Regions from separate parts of the Streptomyces sediminimaris genome, predicted to be linked through region 1. Evidence: riboswitches for the same ligand, from Rfam matches in the RefSeq annotation. Region 1 holds a riboswitch; the other holds the start of a gene.
What was found. A riboswitch is a leader RNA that binds a small molecule or an ion and turns the genes downstream of it on or off. The one in region 1 is predicted to bind S-adenosylmethionine.

Region 1 (6,937 bases):
TCGCGGACGAGAAGAACCCGTTCGCCGACCCCGGTCTGCCCCCGCACGAGCACCGCGTCCAGGACATCGACGAGCGGGCCGCCAAGCGGTCCGAGCGCGTGGTGGCCCTGCTGTTCACGGTGTCGATGCTCGCCACGGTCGGCTTCATCGCCTCGTACGTGTCGATCCCGAACGACAAGACGATCTACGTCTTCCCGATCGGTCACATCAACGCGATGAACTTCGCGCTCGGTCTGACCCTGGGCCTGGCGCTGTTCGCGATCGGCGCGGGCGCCGTCCACTGGGCCCGCACCCTGATGTCCGACGTGGAGATCGCCGACGAGCGTCACCCCATCGAGGCCTCGCCCGAGGTCAAGGCCAAGGTGATGGACGACTTCCGGCAGGGTGCCAAGGAGTCCGCGCTCGGCCGCCGCAAACTGATCCGCAACACGATGCTCGGCGCGATGGCCCTCTTCCCGCTCTCCGGCGTCATGCTGCTGCGCGACCTCGGCCCGCTGCCGCACAACAAGCTCCGCCACACGCTGTGGTCCAAGGGCAAGCTGCTCGTCAACATGAACACGAACGAGCCGCTGCGTCCCTCCGACGTCGCCGTCGGCTCGCTCACCTTCGTCAAGCCCGAGGGCCTGGAGGAGACCGACGAGGACTTCCAGACCCAGATCGCCAAGGCCGCCGTGATGATCATCCGGCTCCAGCCGGCCAACATCAAGGACAAGCGCGAGCTGGAGTGGTCGCACGAGGGCATCGTCGCGTACTCGAAGATCTGCACCCACGTCGGTTGCCCGATCTCGCTGTACGAGCAGCAGACGCACCACGTGCTGTGTCCCTGCCACCAGTCCACCTTCGACCTCTCCGACGGTGCCCGGGTGATCTTCGGCCCCGCCGGCCACGCCCTGCCGCAGCTGCGCATCGGCGTGAACGACCAGGGCTACCTCGAGGCGCTCGGCGACTTCGACGAGCCCGTCGGTCCTGCATTCTGGGAGCGCGGATGACCACCAACGACACCACCGCGGTACGCCGCGGAAAGGCACCCGCCGGCGAGCGTGTCGCCGACTGGGCGGACGGCCGCCTGGGGATCTACTCCCTGGCCAAGACCAACATGCGCAAGATCTTCCCCGACCACTGGTCGTTCATGTTGGGCGAGGTCTGCCTCTACAGCTTCATCATCCTCATCCTCACGGGTGTGTACCTGACGCTGTTCTTCCACCCGTCGATGAACGAGGTCACGTACCACGGCAGCTACGTCCCGCTGCAGGGACAGCTGATGTCCGAGGCCTTCAACTCGACCCTGCACATCTCCTTCGACGTGCGCGGTGGCCTGCTGATCCGGCAGATCCACCACTGGGCCGCGCTGATCTTCCTCGCCGGCATGTTCGTGCACATGATGCGCGTGTTCTTCACCGGCGCGTTCCGCAAGCCGCGTGAGGTCAACTGGCTGTTCGGCTTCCTGCTGCTGGTCCTGGGCATGTTCACCGGCTTCACCGGCTACTCGCTCCCGGACGACCTGCTCTCCGGCACCGGTGTCCGCTTCATGGAGGGCGCGATCCTGTCCGTGCCGGTGGTCGGCACGTACCTGTCGTTCTTCCTCTTCGGCGGGCAGTTCCCGGGCGGCGACTTCGTGGCCCGCTTCTACTCGATCCACATCCTGCTGCTGCCGGGCATCATGCTCGGTCTGCTGGTCGGCCACCTGATCCTGGTCTTCTACCACAAGCACACGCAGTTCGCGGGTCCCGGACGGACGAACAACAACGTCGTGGGCATGCCGCTGCTGCCGGTGTACATGGCCAAGGCCGGAGGCTTCTTCTTCCTGGTCTTCGGTGTCATCACGGCCATCGCAGCGATCGCCTCGATCAACCCGATCTGGGCCATCGGCCCCTACCGTCCGGACCAGGTGTCCACCGGCGCCCAGCCCGACTGGTACATGGGCTTCTCCGAGGGCCTGATCCGGACGATGCCGGGCTGGGAGATCAACTTCTGGGGCCACACGCTCGTCCTGGGCGTGTTCATCCCGCTGGTGATCTTCCCGCTGGTCCTGGTCGCGATCGCGGTCTACCCGTTCATCGAGGCCTGGGTCACCGGCGACCGTCGCGAGCACCACATCCTGGACCGCCCGCGCAACGCCCCGACGCGTACCGCGTTCGGTGCCGCGTGGATCTCCTGGTACTTCGTGATGATGATCGGCGGCGGCAACGACATCTGGGCCACGCACTTCCACCTGTCGATCAACGCGATCACCTGGTTCGTGCGGATCGCCTTCTTCGTCCTGCCGGTGCTCACCTTCATCGCCACCAAGCGCGTCTGCCTCGGCCTGCAGCGCCGGGACCGGGACAAGGTGCTGCACGGCCGCGAGTCGGGCATCATCAAGCGCCTGCCGCACGGTGAGTTCATCGAGGTCCACGAGCCGCTCACCCAGGACGCGCTGCACACCCTGACCGCGCACGAGCAGTACCAGCCGCTCGAGATCGGCCCCACGGTCGACGAGAACGGCGTCGAGCGCAAGGTGAGGGGCTCCGAGAAGCTGCGCGCCAAGCTCAGCGAGGCGTACTACGGCGAGGAGTCCCAGATCGCGAAGCCCACCGCGGAGGAGTACAAGGAGATCACGAGCGGCCACGGCCATCACTGATCGCTGAGGCGTCGCCACGCCACGGCGAGGGGCCCCGTCCGGTGTTCGGACGGGGCCCCTTGTCATGCCTTCCGGCTGGATAGGGTGGGGGTCGGACTCCCGCGACGAGTCCTCCTCTTCTACGACACCAGGAGCGGCCCTATGAGCGCTGTGACCCCCGCTGGAGGCGACACCGCGGCGGGCCGTTCCTGGCCCGAGGTGCTGAACGCCCTGCTCTACGGCCGCGACCAGAGCGCCGACGCGACGGCCTGGGCGATGGACCAGATCATGCGCGGCGAGGCGACGGACGCGCAGATCGCGGGCTTCGTCGTGGCCCTGCGCGCCAAGGGCGAGACGGTGGAGGAGATCGCCGGCCTGGTCCGGACGATGTACGAGCACGCCAACGTGATCGAGGTGCCCGGGCGGACGGTGGACATCGTCGGCACCGGCGGCGACGGCGCCAAGACGGTCAACATCTCCACCATGTCCGCGATCGTCGTCGCCGGTGCGGGCGCCACGGTCGTCAAGCACGGCAACCGCGCCGCGTCCTCGGCGTCCGGTGCCTCGGACGTCCTGGAGAAGCTCGGCGTCAATCTGGAACTGACCCCGCAGCGGGTGGCCGAGGTGGCGCAGGAGGCGGGGATCACCTTCTGCTTCGCCGTCAAGTTCCACCCGGCGCTGCGGCACGCCGGCGCCGCGCGCGGCCAGCTGGCCATCCGCACGGTGTTCAACATCCTCGGCCCGCTGACCAACCCCGCCCGGGTGCGGGCCCAGGCGGTCGGTGTCGCCGACCCGCGGATGGCTCCGGTCGTCGCGGGCGTCTTCGCCGAACGCGGCAACTCCTCGCTGGTCTTCCGCGGGGACGACGGACTCGACGAGCTGACCACCACGGCCACCTCCCGGGTCTGGATCGTCCGCGACGGCAAGGTCGCCGAGGAGACCTTCGACCCCCGCGAGGTCGGCATCGAGCTGGTGCCGGTCGAGGCGCTGCGCGGCGGCGACCCCTCGTACAACGCCGAGGTGGCCCGCAGGCTCCTCGACGGGGAGCGGGGGCCGGTGCGGGACGCCGTACTGCTGAACTCGGCGGCCGCGCTCGTCGCCCTCGACCCGGGCCCGGGACCGCTGGCCGAACAGCTCCGCGCCGGGATGGCCAGGGCCGCGGAGTCGATCGACTCGGGCGCCGCCAAGCGGGCGCTGGAGCGCTGGGTGGCGGCCAGCAACGGCTGAGCGTCCGCCGGGAGTGCCACGGCTCGCCGGCCGGCGGCCGCCGGCCGCCGGCGAGCAGGGGCGCGGTCCCGTCATCCGGACACGGGTTGCGGGACCGCGATCACTTCACGTACGTTTCCGACCAGGTCATGAGTGACAGTCATGAGGCCCCGGCCGACTGTCCGGCAACCCTCCGTCCGTGGCGGGGTGCCCCGGGTGAGGACCAGGCCGTGGGCAGCGAGGTCCAGGGCAAGCGCGGATCCCTCGTACACCAGGGGTCCTGGTCGTCGAGGAGCCTTCTGTGAGCCAGCGAATGCGCTAGGGCGTCGAGCCCCGCCTCCGCGTACCCCTTTCACCTCTCCCCGTGCTGGAGCCGTACCGCTCGCACGGCGGATCCGCTCGTCCCTCGCAGGAGTCTCGCCATGTCCGTCCCCACCGCTGCCGCCGTCCAGGCCGTCTGTGCCCCGCTGCCCGTTCTGGGCCGGGACGTCACCGTCCCGCTCGTCACCGGTGGCGAGGTCACCTACGCCGCACTCGACTACGCGGCCAGCGCGCCGGCCCTGCAGCGCGTCTGGGACGACGTGGCGGCCTACGCACCGTACTACGGCAGCGTCCACCGGGGCGCCGGGTACCTGTCCCAGCTGTCGACCGACCTGTTCGAGGGCGCCCGCAGGACGGTCCTGGAGTTCCTGGACTGCCGTCCCGGCGACCAGCTGGTCTTCACCCGCTCCACGACGGACTCGCTGAACCTGCTCGCCCGCGCGCTGCCCGCAGGCTGCCAGGTCCTCGTCTTCGAGACCGAGCACCACGCGAGCCTGCTGCCCTGGCAGGACGCCCGGGTCACCTGCCTCGACGCGCCGCGCACCCCGCAGCAGGCCGTGGCGACCCTGGAGCGCGCCCTCGCCGCCCGCGACCCGCGGACTCCGGCGCTGGTCTGCGTCACCGGCGCCTCCAACGTCACCGGCGAGCTGTGGCCGGTGCGCGAGCTGGCCGCCGCGGCGCACGCCCACGGCGCGCGGATCGTGCTGGACGCGGCGCAGCTGGCCCCGCACCGCCCGGTCTCCGTGCGGGACCTCGACGTCGACTGGGTCGCCTTCTCCGGGCACAAGCTCTACGCGCCCTTCGGCTCCGGTGTGCTGGCCGGCCGCGCCGACTGGCTGCGGGCGGCCGAGCCGTACCTCGCGGGCGGCGGCGCCAGCCGCAGGGTGACGCGGCGCGCGGACGGGGGCGTGGACGTGGAGTGGCACGACGGCGCCGCCCGCCACGAGGCCGGCTCCCCGAACGTGATCGGTGCCCACTCCATCGCCTCCGCCTGCCGGGCCCTCACCGAGGCGGGCTTCGACGGCCTGGTCGCGCGTGAGCAGCGCCTGATCACCCGGGTCCGCGCGGGTCTGGCCGAGGTCCCGCAGGTCACGGTCCTGTCCCTGTTCGGCGACGACGCCCCCCGGGTCGGGGTGATCTCGTTCGTCGTCGAGGGCTGGCACAGCTCCCACTTCGCCGCCGCGCTCTCCGCCGAGTACGGCATCGGCGTGCGGGACGGCCTGTTCTGCGCCCACCCCCTGCTGCGCACCCTGCTGGGCGGCGGCCCCCAGGCCCGGGGCGAGTGCGGCGCCCCCGAGGCCGCCCCGGGCGGGAAGTCCCTCGACGCCATCCGCGTCAGCTTCGGCGCCGGCACCCCCGACGAGCACGTCACCCGCTTCCTGGCGGCCGTGCGGGAACTGGTGCGCGACGGCGCGAAGCGGCGCTACCGCACGCAGGACGGCCGCTGCGTGCCGGCGGTTTGACGACGCCGGTACGACGCGCCTTCAGGAGTCCAGGCCGATGGCGAACGCCGCCTCCAGGTCGTGCTGGGAGTAGGTGCGGAACGCGACGTGCGTGTCCGTGGCCTCGACGCCGGGGATCTTGCTGATGCGGCCCGGGATGATCTCGGCCAGGTCCTCGTGCTCCTTGACCCGGACCATGGCGATCAGGTCGTAGGTGCCGGTGACCGAGAAGACCTCGCTCACGGACTCCAGCGCCGCGATCGACTCCGCGATCTCGGGGATCCGGTCCACGCTGGTCTTGATGAGGACGATCGCGGTGATCACGGCTGGTTCTCTCCCTCGGGAGCCGGAGCTGGGGCGGACCTCACTCTAGTCGCCCCCGGGTCGCCCACCACCGCCCTTCCGCGGCCGCCCCTCGGGCCCTTCCCCCTCCTCTTCCCGGACCGGGCCCAGGCGTAGCAGAAGCCCAGGCCGAAGCCCACCAGGTGGGCCAGGTAGGCCACCCCCGGCCCGCGGTCCGCCCGGCCCGCGGCCAGCCACTGCAGGGCCGCCCAGAACGGCAGGACCACCCACGCGGGGAAGCGCACCGGGAGGAAGAAGAGGAACGGGAGCAGGCTTGTCACCCTGGCCGTGGGGAACAGGTAGAGGAACGCGCCCAGGACGGCGGAGATCGCCCCGGACGCCCCCACCAGGGACTGCTCGGAGGCGGAGTTCGCGGCCGCGTAGCCGAGCAGGGCCAGGTAGCCGCAGCCGAGGTAGAAGAGGGCGAACCGCACGCGGCCCATCCGCTCCTCGGTCATCACGCCGAAGACGTAGAGGAAGAGCATGTTGCCGAGCAGGTGCACCCAGCTGCCGTGCACGAACAGGGCGGTGGCGGGGGTCAGGACGGCCCTGGGGGAGCCCTGGAACAGCTCGGCCGGGATCACCCCCCACCGGTGGAAGTACGCGCGCTGGGCGGCGAGCAGTGCCTCCCCGGAGCCGTAGACCCGGTCCAGGCCCGATGCCGGGCCGATCACGAAGACCAGGCAGCACAGGACGAGCAGCGTGTGGGTCACGGGCGCCGACGGGCGCCGGCTCGTTCTGCTGTCGGTCGGGCTCCGGTGGCTGATCATGAACACAGAGCATGACGTAAGGGGACGCACTCGCACAGAACGCCTCGCCGCCGTGGACAGGCGGGCGGCGGGTCGCCGCCAGGCCGTAGGGTTACGGCCACACGCTCCGGGGAAGCCGGGGCGTCGCGGACACCAGACGGCCCAGAAGGAAAAGGTACGAGTCACGATGACGGTTCCCCTGCCGACCGCCTCGACACGGTGGCGCTGCACCCTCTGCGGCAACCTCACGCGGTTCGACGTGACCCGCTCCTCGAAGG
Region 2 (6,937 bases), 1.5 Mb from region 1:
GAAGTACTGGGACGAGCTCGTCCGGGAGTACGAGGGCAAGCACCCCGGCGTGAAGATCGACGTCAGCGTGTACTCGTGGAACGACGTCGACCGCAAGGTCAAGGAGCTGGTGGACGCCGGCCAGGAGCCCGACATGGCGCAGATCGGCGCCTACGCCGACTACGCCGACAAGGGCCTGCTCTACACGGCCGACGACCTGCTCTCCATCACCACGCAGGCCGACCTCGCCTCCCAGCTCGCCACCGCGGGCCAGGTCAAGGGCGTGCAGTACGGGATGCCGTTCGCCGCCTCCACCCGGCTGCTCTTCTACAACAAGACCCTCTTCAAGCGCGCCGGGCTCACCCCGCCGAAGACCTGGTCCGAGCTCGCCTCCGACGCCGGGGCGCTCGAGCGGCGGGGCGTGAAGTACCCGTACGCGCTGCCGCTGGGGCCCGAGGAGGCGCAGGCCGAGACGATGCAGTGGATGCTGAGCGGAGGCGGTGGCTACACCGACGACGTCGGCACCTACGCCATCGACTCCGCGCAGAACGTCGACACCTTCGACTGGCTCAAGCACGACCTGGTCGACAAGGGCCTGACCGGTCCCGTCGCGCCCGGCAGGCTCAACCGCGCCGCCGCCTTCGCGGCCTTCGCCGACGGCGACGTCGGCATGCTCGACGGCCATCCCTCGCTGATGAAGATAGCCGCGAGGAAGGGCGTGAAGTTCGGCATGGTGCCCATGCCCGGTGCCGACGGCAGGAGCAGGAACGCGCTGGGCGTCGCGGACTGGATGATGGCCTTCAAGAAGAACGGCCACGCCGATCAGATCGGCGACTTCCTCGACTTCGTCTACAGCACCAGGAACGTGCTCGCCTTCTCCCGCGAGTACGACCTGCTGCCGGTGACCACCTCCGCCTCCGAGGTCATGAGCTCGGACAAGCGGGACGCCGGCCTCAAGCCGTTCCTCGACCAGCTCCCGCTGTCCGAGCTCTACCCGGTCGGCAACACCTCCTGGGCGCGGGTCGCCGCGGCCGTCAAGAAGAACATCGGCGAGGCGGTCGCCCCGGGCGGCAGCCCCGCGGCCACCCTCGCGCGGCTGCAGTCGACGGCCGCCAAGGCGGAGGTCGCCGGGTAGGCGGTGTCGGTGCCGGGGGCTACGGTGGCCGGCATGGATCAGCAGCCGCTGGGGGACCGCGAACGGGCCGTCCTCGCCCTGGAGCGCAGAGGCTTCCCGGGGCCGGGCGCCAAGGAGCGCGCCATACGCGAGGAGCTGGGCCTGGCCCCGGTCCGCTACTACCAGCTCCTGAACGCCCTCCTGGACGACACCAGGGCGCTCGCCCACGATCCGGTGACGGTGAACAGACTGCGGCGGGTGAGGGAACAAAGACGGGCCGAACGCTGAGGAGGGCGCCCCCGGTTAAGGTCGTCCGTATGGGCACCCCTACGGATACGGACTCGACGCACTCCATGGACCCCCTGCCGACGCCTGCCACGCGGGCGGGCCGCGAAGGACTCGCCGCGATCCTCGCCGATCCCGGCAAGACGGTGGTCGGCCTCGACTTCGACGGCACCCTCGCACCGATCGTGGCGGACCCGGAACAGGCCCGCGCCCACCCGGAGGCGGTGCCGGCGCTCGCCGCCCTCGCCCCGAAGGTCGCCTCCGTGGCGGTCGTCACCGGCCGCCCGGCCGGCGTCGCCGTCCGCAACGGCGGCTTCGCGGGCGTCCCGGGCCTGGAGCACCTGCTCGTCCTCGGCCACTACGGCGCCGAGCGCTGGGACGCCGTCAGCGGCGAGGTCAGCGCCCCCGCCCCGCACCCCGGCGTCGCCGCCGTCCGGGCCGAGCTGCCCGGGGTCCTCGACCGCGAGGGCGCCTGGCAGGGCACCTGGATCGAGGAGAAGGGCCGCGCCGTCGCGGTCCACACCCGCCGCGCCGCCGACCCGCAGGCCGCCTTCGAGGCGCTGCGCGCACCCCTCGCCGACCTCGCCGCGCGCCACGGCCTGATCGTCGAACCCGGCCGCCTGGTCCTGGAGCTGCGCCCGCCGGGCATGGACAAGGGCGTGGCCCTGCTGGAGTACGTCCGCGAGACCGGCGCCTCGGCGGTCCTCTACGCCGGCGACGACCTCGGCGACCTGCCCGCCTTCTCCGCCGTCGACCGGCTGCGCGCCGACGGCGTCCCGGGCCTGCTGGTGTGCAGCGGCAGCGACGAGGTGACGCGGCTGCGGGAGCGGGCGGACGTGGTGGTGGACGGCCCGGCCGGGGTCGTCCGCCTGCTGCGCGGGATCGCGGCTCAGCTCGCCTGACCGGTCAGCGCGTTCAGCTGGTCCAGGAACCACTGCGCGGGCGGCAGCGCGGTCGCCGCTGCCGCCAGCCGCTTGGCCCGCTCCGCCCGCTCCGCCGCGGGCATGGTCAGCGCCTCGTGCAGGGCGTCCGCCGTCTCCACGATGTCGTAGGGGTTCACGGTGATGGCGTCCTCGCCCAGCTCGGCGTGGGCGCCCGCCTCGCGCGAGAGCACCAGCGCGCACCCCTCGTCGGAGATCACCGGCATCTCCTTGGCGACGAGGTTCATGCCGTCCCGGATGGGGTTGACGAGGGCCACGTCGGCCAGCCGGTAGGCGGCCAGCGAGCGCGCGAAGTCGTCCTTGACGTGCAGCACGACCGGGGTCCAGCCGGGGGTGCCGTACCGGGAGTTGATCTCCTCGGCCAGCCGCTGCACCTCGGCCGTGTAGTCCCGGTAGACGGCGAGGTCCTGCCGCGAGGGATAGGCGAACGCCACGTGCACGACGCGCTCGCGCCACTCGGGGCGGTCGTCCAGCAGCTGACGGAACGCCAGCAGCCCGCGCACGATGTTCTTCGACAGCTCGGTGCGGTCCACCCGCACGATCGTCCTGCGGCCCTCACCGATCTCGGCCCGCAGCGCGGTCATCCGCTCGGCCACGTCGGCCTCGTGCGCGCGCCGCCGCAGGAAGTCGGCGTCCGCGCCGAGCCCGTGGACGCCGACCTCCGTGCCCCCGAGGCCGCCCACCAACGCGGTGCAGCAGGCCGTGAACGCGTCCGCCCAGCGCCGGGTCAGGAAGCCCAGGCGGTCGGCGCCGAGCATGCCGCGCAGCACCTGCCCGGCGATGTCGTCGGGCAGCAGCCGGAAGTACTCCGCGGGCGCCCACGGCGTGTGCGAGAAGTGCCCGATCCGCAGGTCGGGCCGCAGCTCCCGCAGCATCCCCGGCACCAGGCACAGGTGGTAGTCCTGCACCAGCACGGCCGCGCCCTCGGCGGCCTCCTCGGCGAGTGCCTCGGCGAAGGCCCGGTTGTAGGTCTCGTACGAGGCCCACTGCCGCCGGAACTCCGCGTCGAAGACCGGCTCCAGCGGCGTCTGGTACAGCAGGTGGTGGACGAACCAGAGCACCGAGTTCGCGATGCCGTTGTAGGCGTCGGCGTGGACGCCGGCCGGGACGTCCAGCATCCGCACGCCCTCTTCGCCGACCCCGCAGCGCACCGCCTCCCGGTCGCCGTCGGACAGCGCCGAGCACACCCACAGCGCGCCCGCGTCCGGGCCGATCGCGGACAGCCCGGAGACCAGCCCGCCGCCGCCGCGTTTCGCGGACAGCGAGCCGTCCTCCTGCACCTCGTACGAGACCGGGCCGCGGTTGGACGCGACCAGCACCTGATGAGCAGCGCCGTGCGTGGAAGCCATACGCCACAACCTAGCCAGGCCCGGAAACGCTCAAACGTTTGGCTGCCCCCTGCGGGTGGACCGTATACGGCGCGTGACGGGCGGACTGGCGGACTCAGGCCACCCGGCGCTCGGCGTACTCGGCGATCTCCACCATCGGCGGGCGCTCCTCGGTGTCCACGGAGTGGGTCCGCGGCTCGAAACCGTCCTCGCCGCGCTCGAACTGGGTCAGCGACGGCCGCAGCAGATGCCCGCGGGCCAGCCTCAGCTGCGCCGTGCGGTAGATCGCGGCGGCCATGCGGCCCAGCGCCTGCCCGTCCTGGTGGCGGTGCTTGCGCACGCCGACGTCCACCTGGGCGAGCGCGTCGAGGCCCACCAGGTGCAGGGCGTCGACCAGCATGCCCAGCTCCACGCCGTAGCCGACCGGGAAGGGCAGCTGTTCCAGCAGGGAGCGGCGGGCCGCGTACTCGCCGCCGAGCGGCTGCACGAAGCCGGCCAGCTGCGGCCAGTGCATGTTCAGCAGCGGGCGCGCCATCAGCTCGGTGACCCGGCCGCCCTGTCCCGCGGCCCCGGCCAGCGGGCGGTCGTACATGCCCTTGACCAGTTCGACGCCGGGGTCGGTGAGCAGCGGGCCCACGATCCCGGAGACGAAGCCGGAGGAGAACTCCCTCAGGTCGGCGTCGACGAAGCAGACGATGTCCCCCGTCGTGACGAGCAGGGAGCGCCACAGCACCTCGCCCTTGCCGGGCACGGCCGGGACGCGCGGCAGGATCTCGTCCCGGTGCACCACCCGGGCGCCCGCCGCCGCGGCCACCTCGGAGGTGCGGTCGGTGGACCCCGAGTCGACGACGACGATCTCGTCGACCAGCGGCACCTGCCGCATGAGGTCGCGGCGGACGACGGCGACGATGTCGCCGACCGTCTCCTGCTCGTTGAGCGCGGGCAGCACGACGGAGACCGACTGGCCCGTGCGCTGCTTGGCGGCCAGGATCCGGTGCAGCGGGCGGTCGGACAGGGCCCAGGAGCGGGTGCGCAGCCAGCGCTCGACTTCTTCCAGCACGGTCGGCGGCTCCTCACGGTTGTCTCGCGTTACGGACGGCTCTCTCAACTGTCCTGGGCGTCGGTTACAGTCTTGAACAACGCCGGTGACCATCGCATGTCCGGGGTCACCGCCGTTCACAACCGCATACAGCTCATCCAGAGGGGCAGAGGGAAACGGCCCGATGAAGCCCCGGCAACCCTCCAGCCGGTACTCGTAGATCAGTGCTGATCGTTCCGCGAGGCTCCCCGGCTAGGGAAGGTGCCAAATCCGTCTCACGGCGAGATGCGTCGTGAGGAAGATGAGGAGAAAGGGCCTCGCCTCATATGGCTGCGCAGACTGTTGCAAGCACCACCGACTCCACGACCGTCGACCTCGGTCCCGCCGCGGCCCTCAGCTGCCGCGAGTGCGGTCACCGGGTACCGCTCGGCCCGGTCTTCGCGTGCGAGGAGTGTTTCGGCCCCCTCGAGATCGCCTACGACTTCTCGGCCTACGGCGCCGAGGAGCTCCGCAAGCGCATCGAGGCGGGCCCCGCGAACATCTGGCGCTACGCGCCCCTGCTGCCGGTCCCGGCGGACGTGGCGGACAAGCCGAACATCAACCCCGGCTGGACCAAGCTCGTCAGGGCCGACAACCTCGCCCGCGAGCTGGGCGTGACCGGCGGCCTGTACGTCAAGGACGACTCCGGCAACCCGACGCACTCCTTCAAGGACCGCGTCGTCGCGCAGGCCCTGGAGGCGGCGCGCGTCTTCGGCTTCACCACCCTCTCCTGCTCCTCCACCGGAAACCTGGCCGGCGCCGTGGGCGCCGCGGCGGCCCGGGCCGGCTTCCGCTCCTGCGTGTTCATCCCGCACGACCTGGAGCAGGGCAAGGTCGTCATGGCCGCGGTCTACGGCGGCGAGCTCGTCGGCATCGAGGGCAACTACGACGACGTGAACCGTTTCTGCTCCGAGCTGATCGGCGACCCGGCCGGCGAGGGCTGGGGCTTCGTCAACGTCAACCTGCGGCCGTACTACGCGGAGGGCTCCAAGACCCTGGCGTACGAGATCTGCGAGCAGCTCGGCTGGCGGCTGCCGGACCAGCTGGTCATCCCGATCGCCTCCGGTTCGCAGCTGACGAAGATCGACAAGGGTCTGCAGGAGCTGATCAGGCTCGGGCTCGTCGAGGACCGGCCGTACCGGATCTTCGGCGCCCAGGCCGAGGGCTGCTCGCCGGTGTCGACGGCGTACAAGGCGGGGCACGACGTGGTCCGCCCGCAGAAGCCGGACACCATCGCCAAGTCGCTGGCGATCGGCAACCCCGCCGACGGCCCGTACGTGCTGGACATCGCGCGGCGCACCGGCGGCGCGGTGGAGGACGTCAGCGACGGGCAGATCGTGGACGCGATCAAGCTGCTCGCCCGGACCGAGGGGATCTTCGCGGAGACCGCGGGCGGTGTGACCGTCGGCGTGACGAGGAAGCTCATCGAGAACGGGGTGCTGGACCCGGCGCTGACGACGGTCGTTCTCAACACCGGGGACGGGCTGAAGACGCTGGACGCGGTGGCCGGTACGGGCCTGACCGCGACCATTCGCCCGAACCTCGATTCCTTCCGTGAGGCCGGGCTCGCCTGAGCAGGTGGCCGTTCGTCCGCGGGCCGCGGTGGGCCGGTCGCGCCCGCGCGGCGGTGGCCGCACCCCCAGCACAGCCCCGCACCCCTGAAAAGCCTGTTCCCGACCCGGAGGTCATCAGCATGAGCGTCAACGTCCGTATCCCCACCATCCTGCGCACCTACACCGGCGGGCAGGCCGAGGTCGCCGCCGAGGGCGCGACCCTCGCCGAGGTCATCGCCGACCTGGAGAAGAACCACACGGGTATCGCCGCCCGGGTGCTCGACGACCAGGGCAGGCTGCGCCGGTTCGTCAACGTCTACGTCAACGACGACGACGTGCGTTTCGAGCAGGGCCTGGAGACGGCCACTCCGGACGGCGCCGGAGTCTCGATCATTCCGGCCGTCGCCGGAGGCTGAGGAACAGGTCGGACGCCCCGATCATTACCGTCGGTAAGGTCGGTTACGAAGAGTTCATCGAATTGCCCCCTCCGTGAGAGAAGCGGAGGGGGCAATTCTGCATGGTTGAGCACGGTACAGTTGGGGAAGCGGCCCCGTTCCGCATGCCGGACGCATATGAGTTCCCACTTCTCGGGCAGCGAGAAGTCGCCAAAGTGTGCAGGTCTTTTGTGTCTTATGCTCCTTTTATGGGGCCCGACTTGC

Region 2: linked by a shared signal. The riboswitch ahead of thrC (threonine synthase) and the one ahead of ACJ9NR_RS11320 (aminotransferase class V-fold PLP-dependent enzyme) in region 1 are both predicted to bind S-adenosylmethionine.

Annotation. Positions count from the first base shown of each region.
Region 1 covers NZ_JBJWOT010000001.1:2,397,064-2,404,000, reverse strand. The annotation lists gene qcrA (cytochrome bc1 complex Rieske iron-sulfur subunit) at 1-989, shown strand, start outside; gene qcrB (cytochrome bc1 complex cytochrome b subunit) at 986-2,620, shown strand; gene trpD (anthranilate phosphoribosyltransferase) at 2,762-3,826, shown strand; SAM riboswitch class IV at 3,951-4,067, shown strand; gene ACJ9NR_RS11320 (aminotransferase class V-fold PLP-dependent enzyme) at 4,228-5,589, shown strand; gene ACJ9NR_RS11315 (Lrp/AsnC family transcriptional regulator) at 5,611-5,892, opposite strand; gene ACJ9NR_RS11310 (rhomboid family intramembrane serine protease) at 5,889-6,680, opposite strand; gene ACJ9NR_RS11305 (hypothetical protein) at 6,847-6,937, shown strand, end outside.
Region 2 covers NZ_JBJWOT010000001.1:3,882,330-3,889,266, reverse strand. The annotation lists gene ACJ9NR_RS17900 (extracellular solute-binding protein) at 1-1,114, shown strand, start outside; gene ACJ9NR_RS17895 (DUF3263 domain-containing protein) at 1,148-1,381, shown strand; gene otsB (trehalose-phosphatase) at 1,411-2,280, shown strand; gene ACJ9NR_RS17885 (alpha,alpha-trehalose-phosphate synthase (UDP-forming)) at 2,268-3,668, opposite strand; gene ACJ9NR_RS17880 (glucosyl-3-phosphoglycerate synthase) at 3,763-4,707, opposite strand; SAM riboswitch class I at 4,838-4,994, shown strand; gene thrC (threonine synthase) at 5,013-6,299, shown strand; gene ACJ9NR_RS17870 (MoaD/ThiS family protein) at 6,419-6,694, shown strand.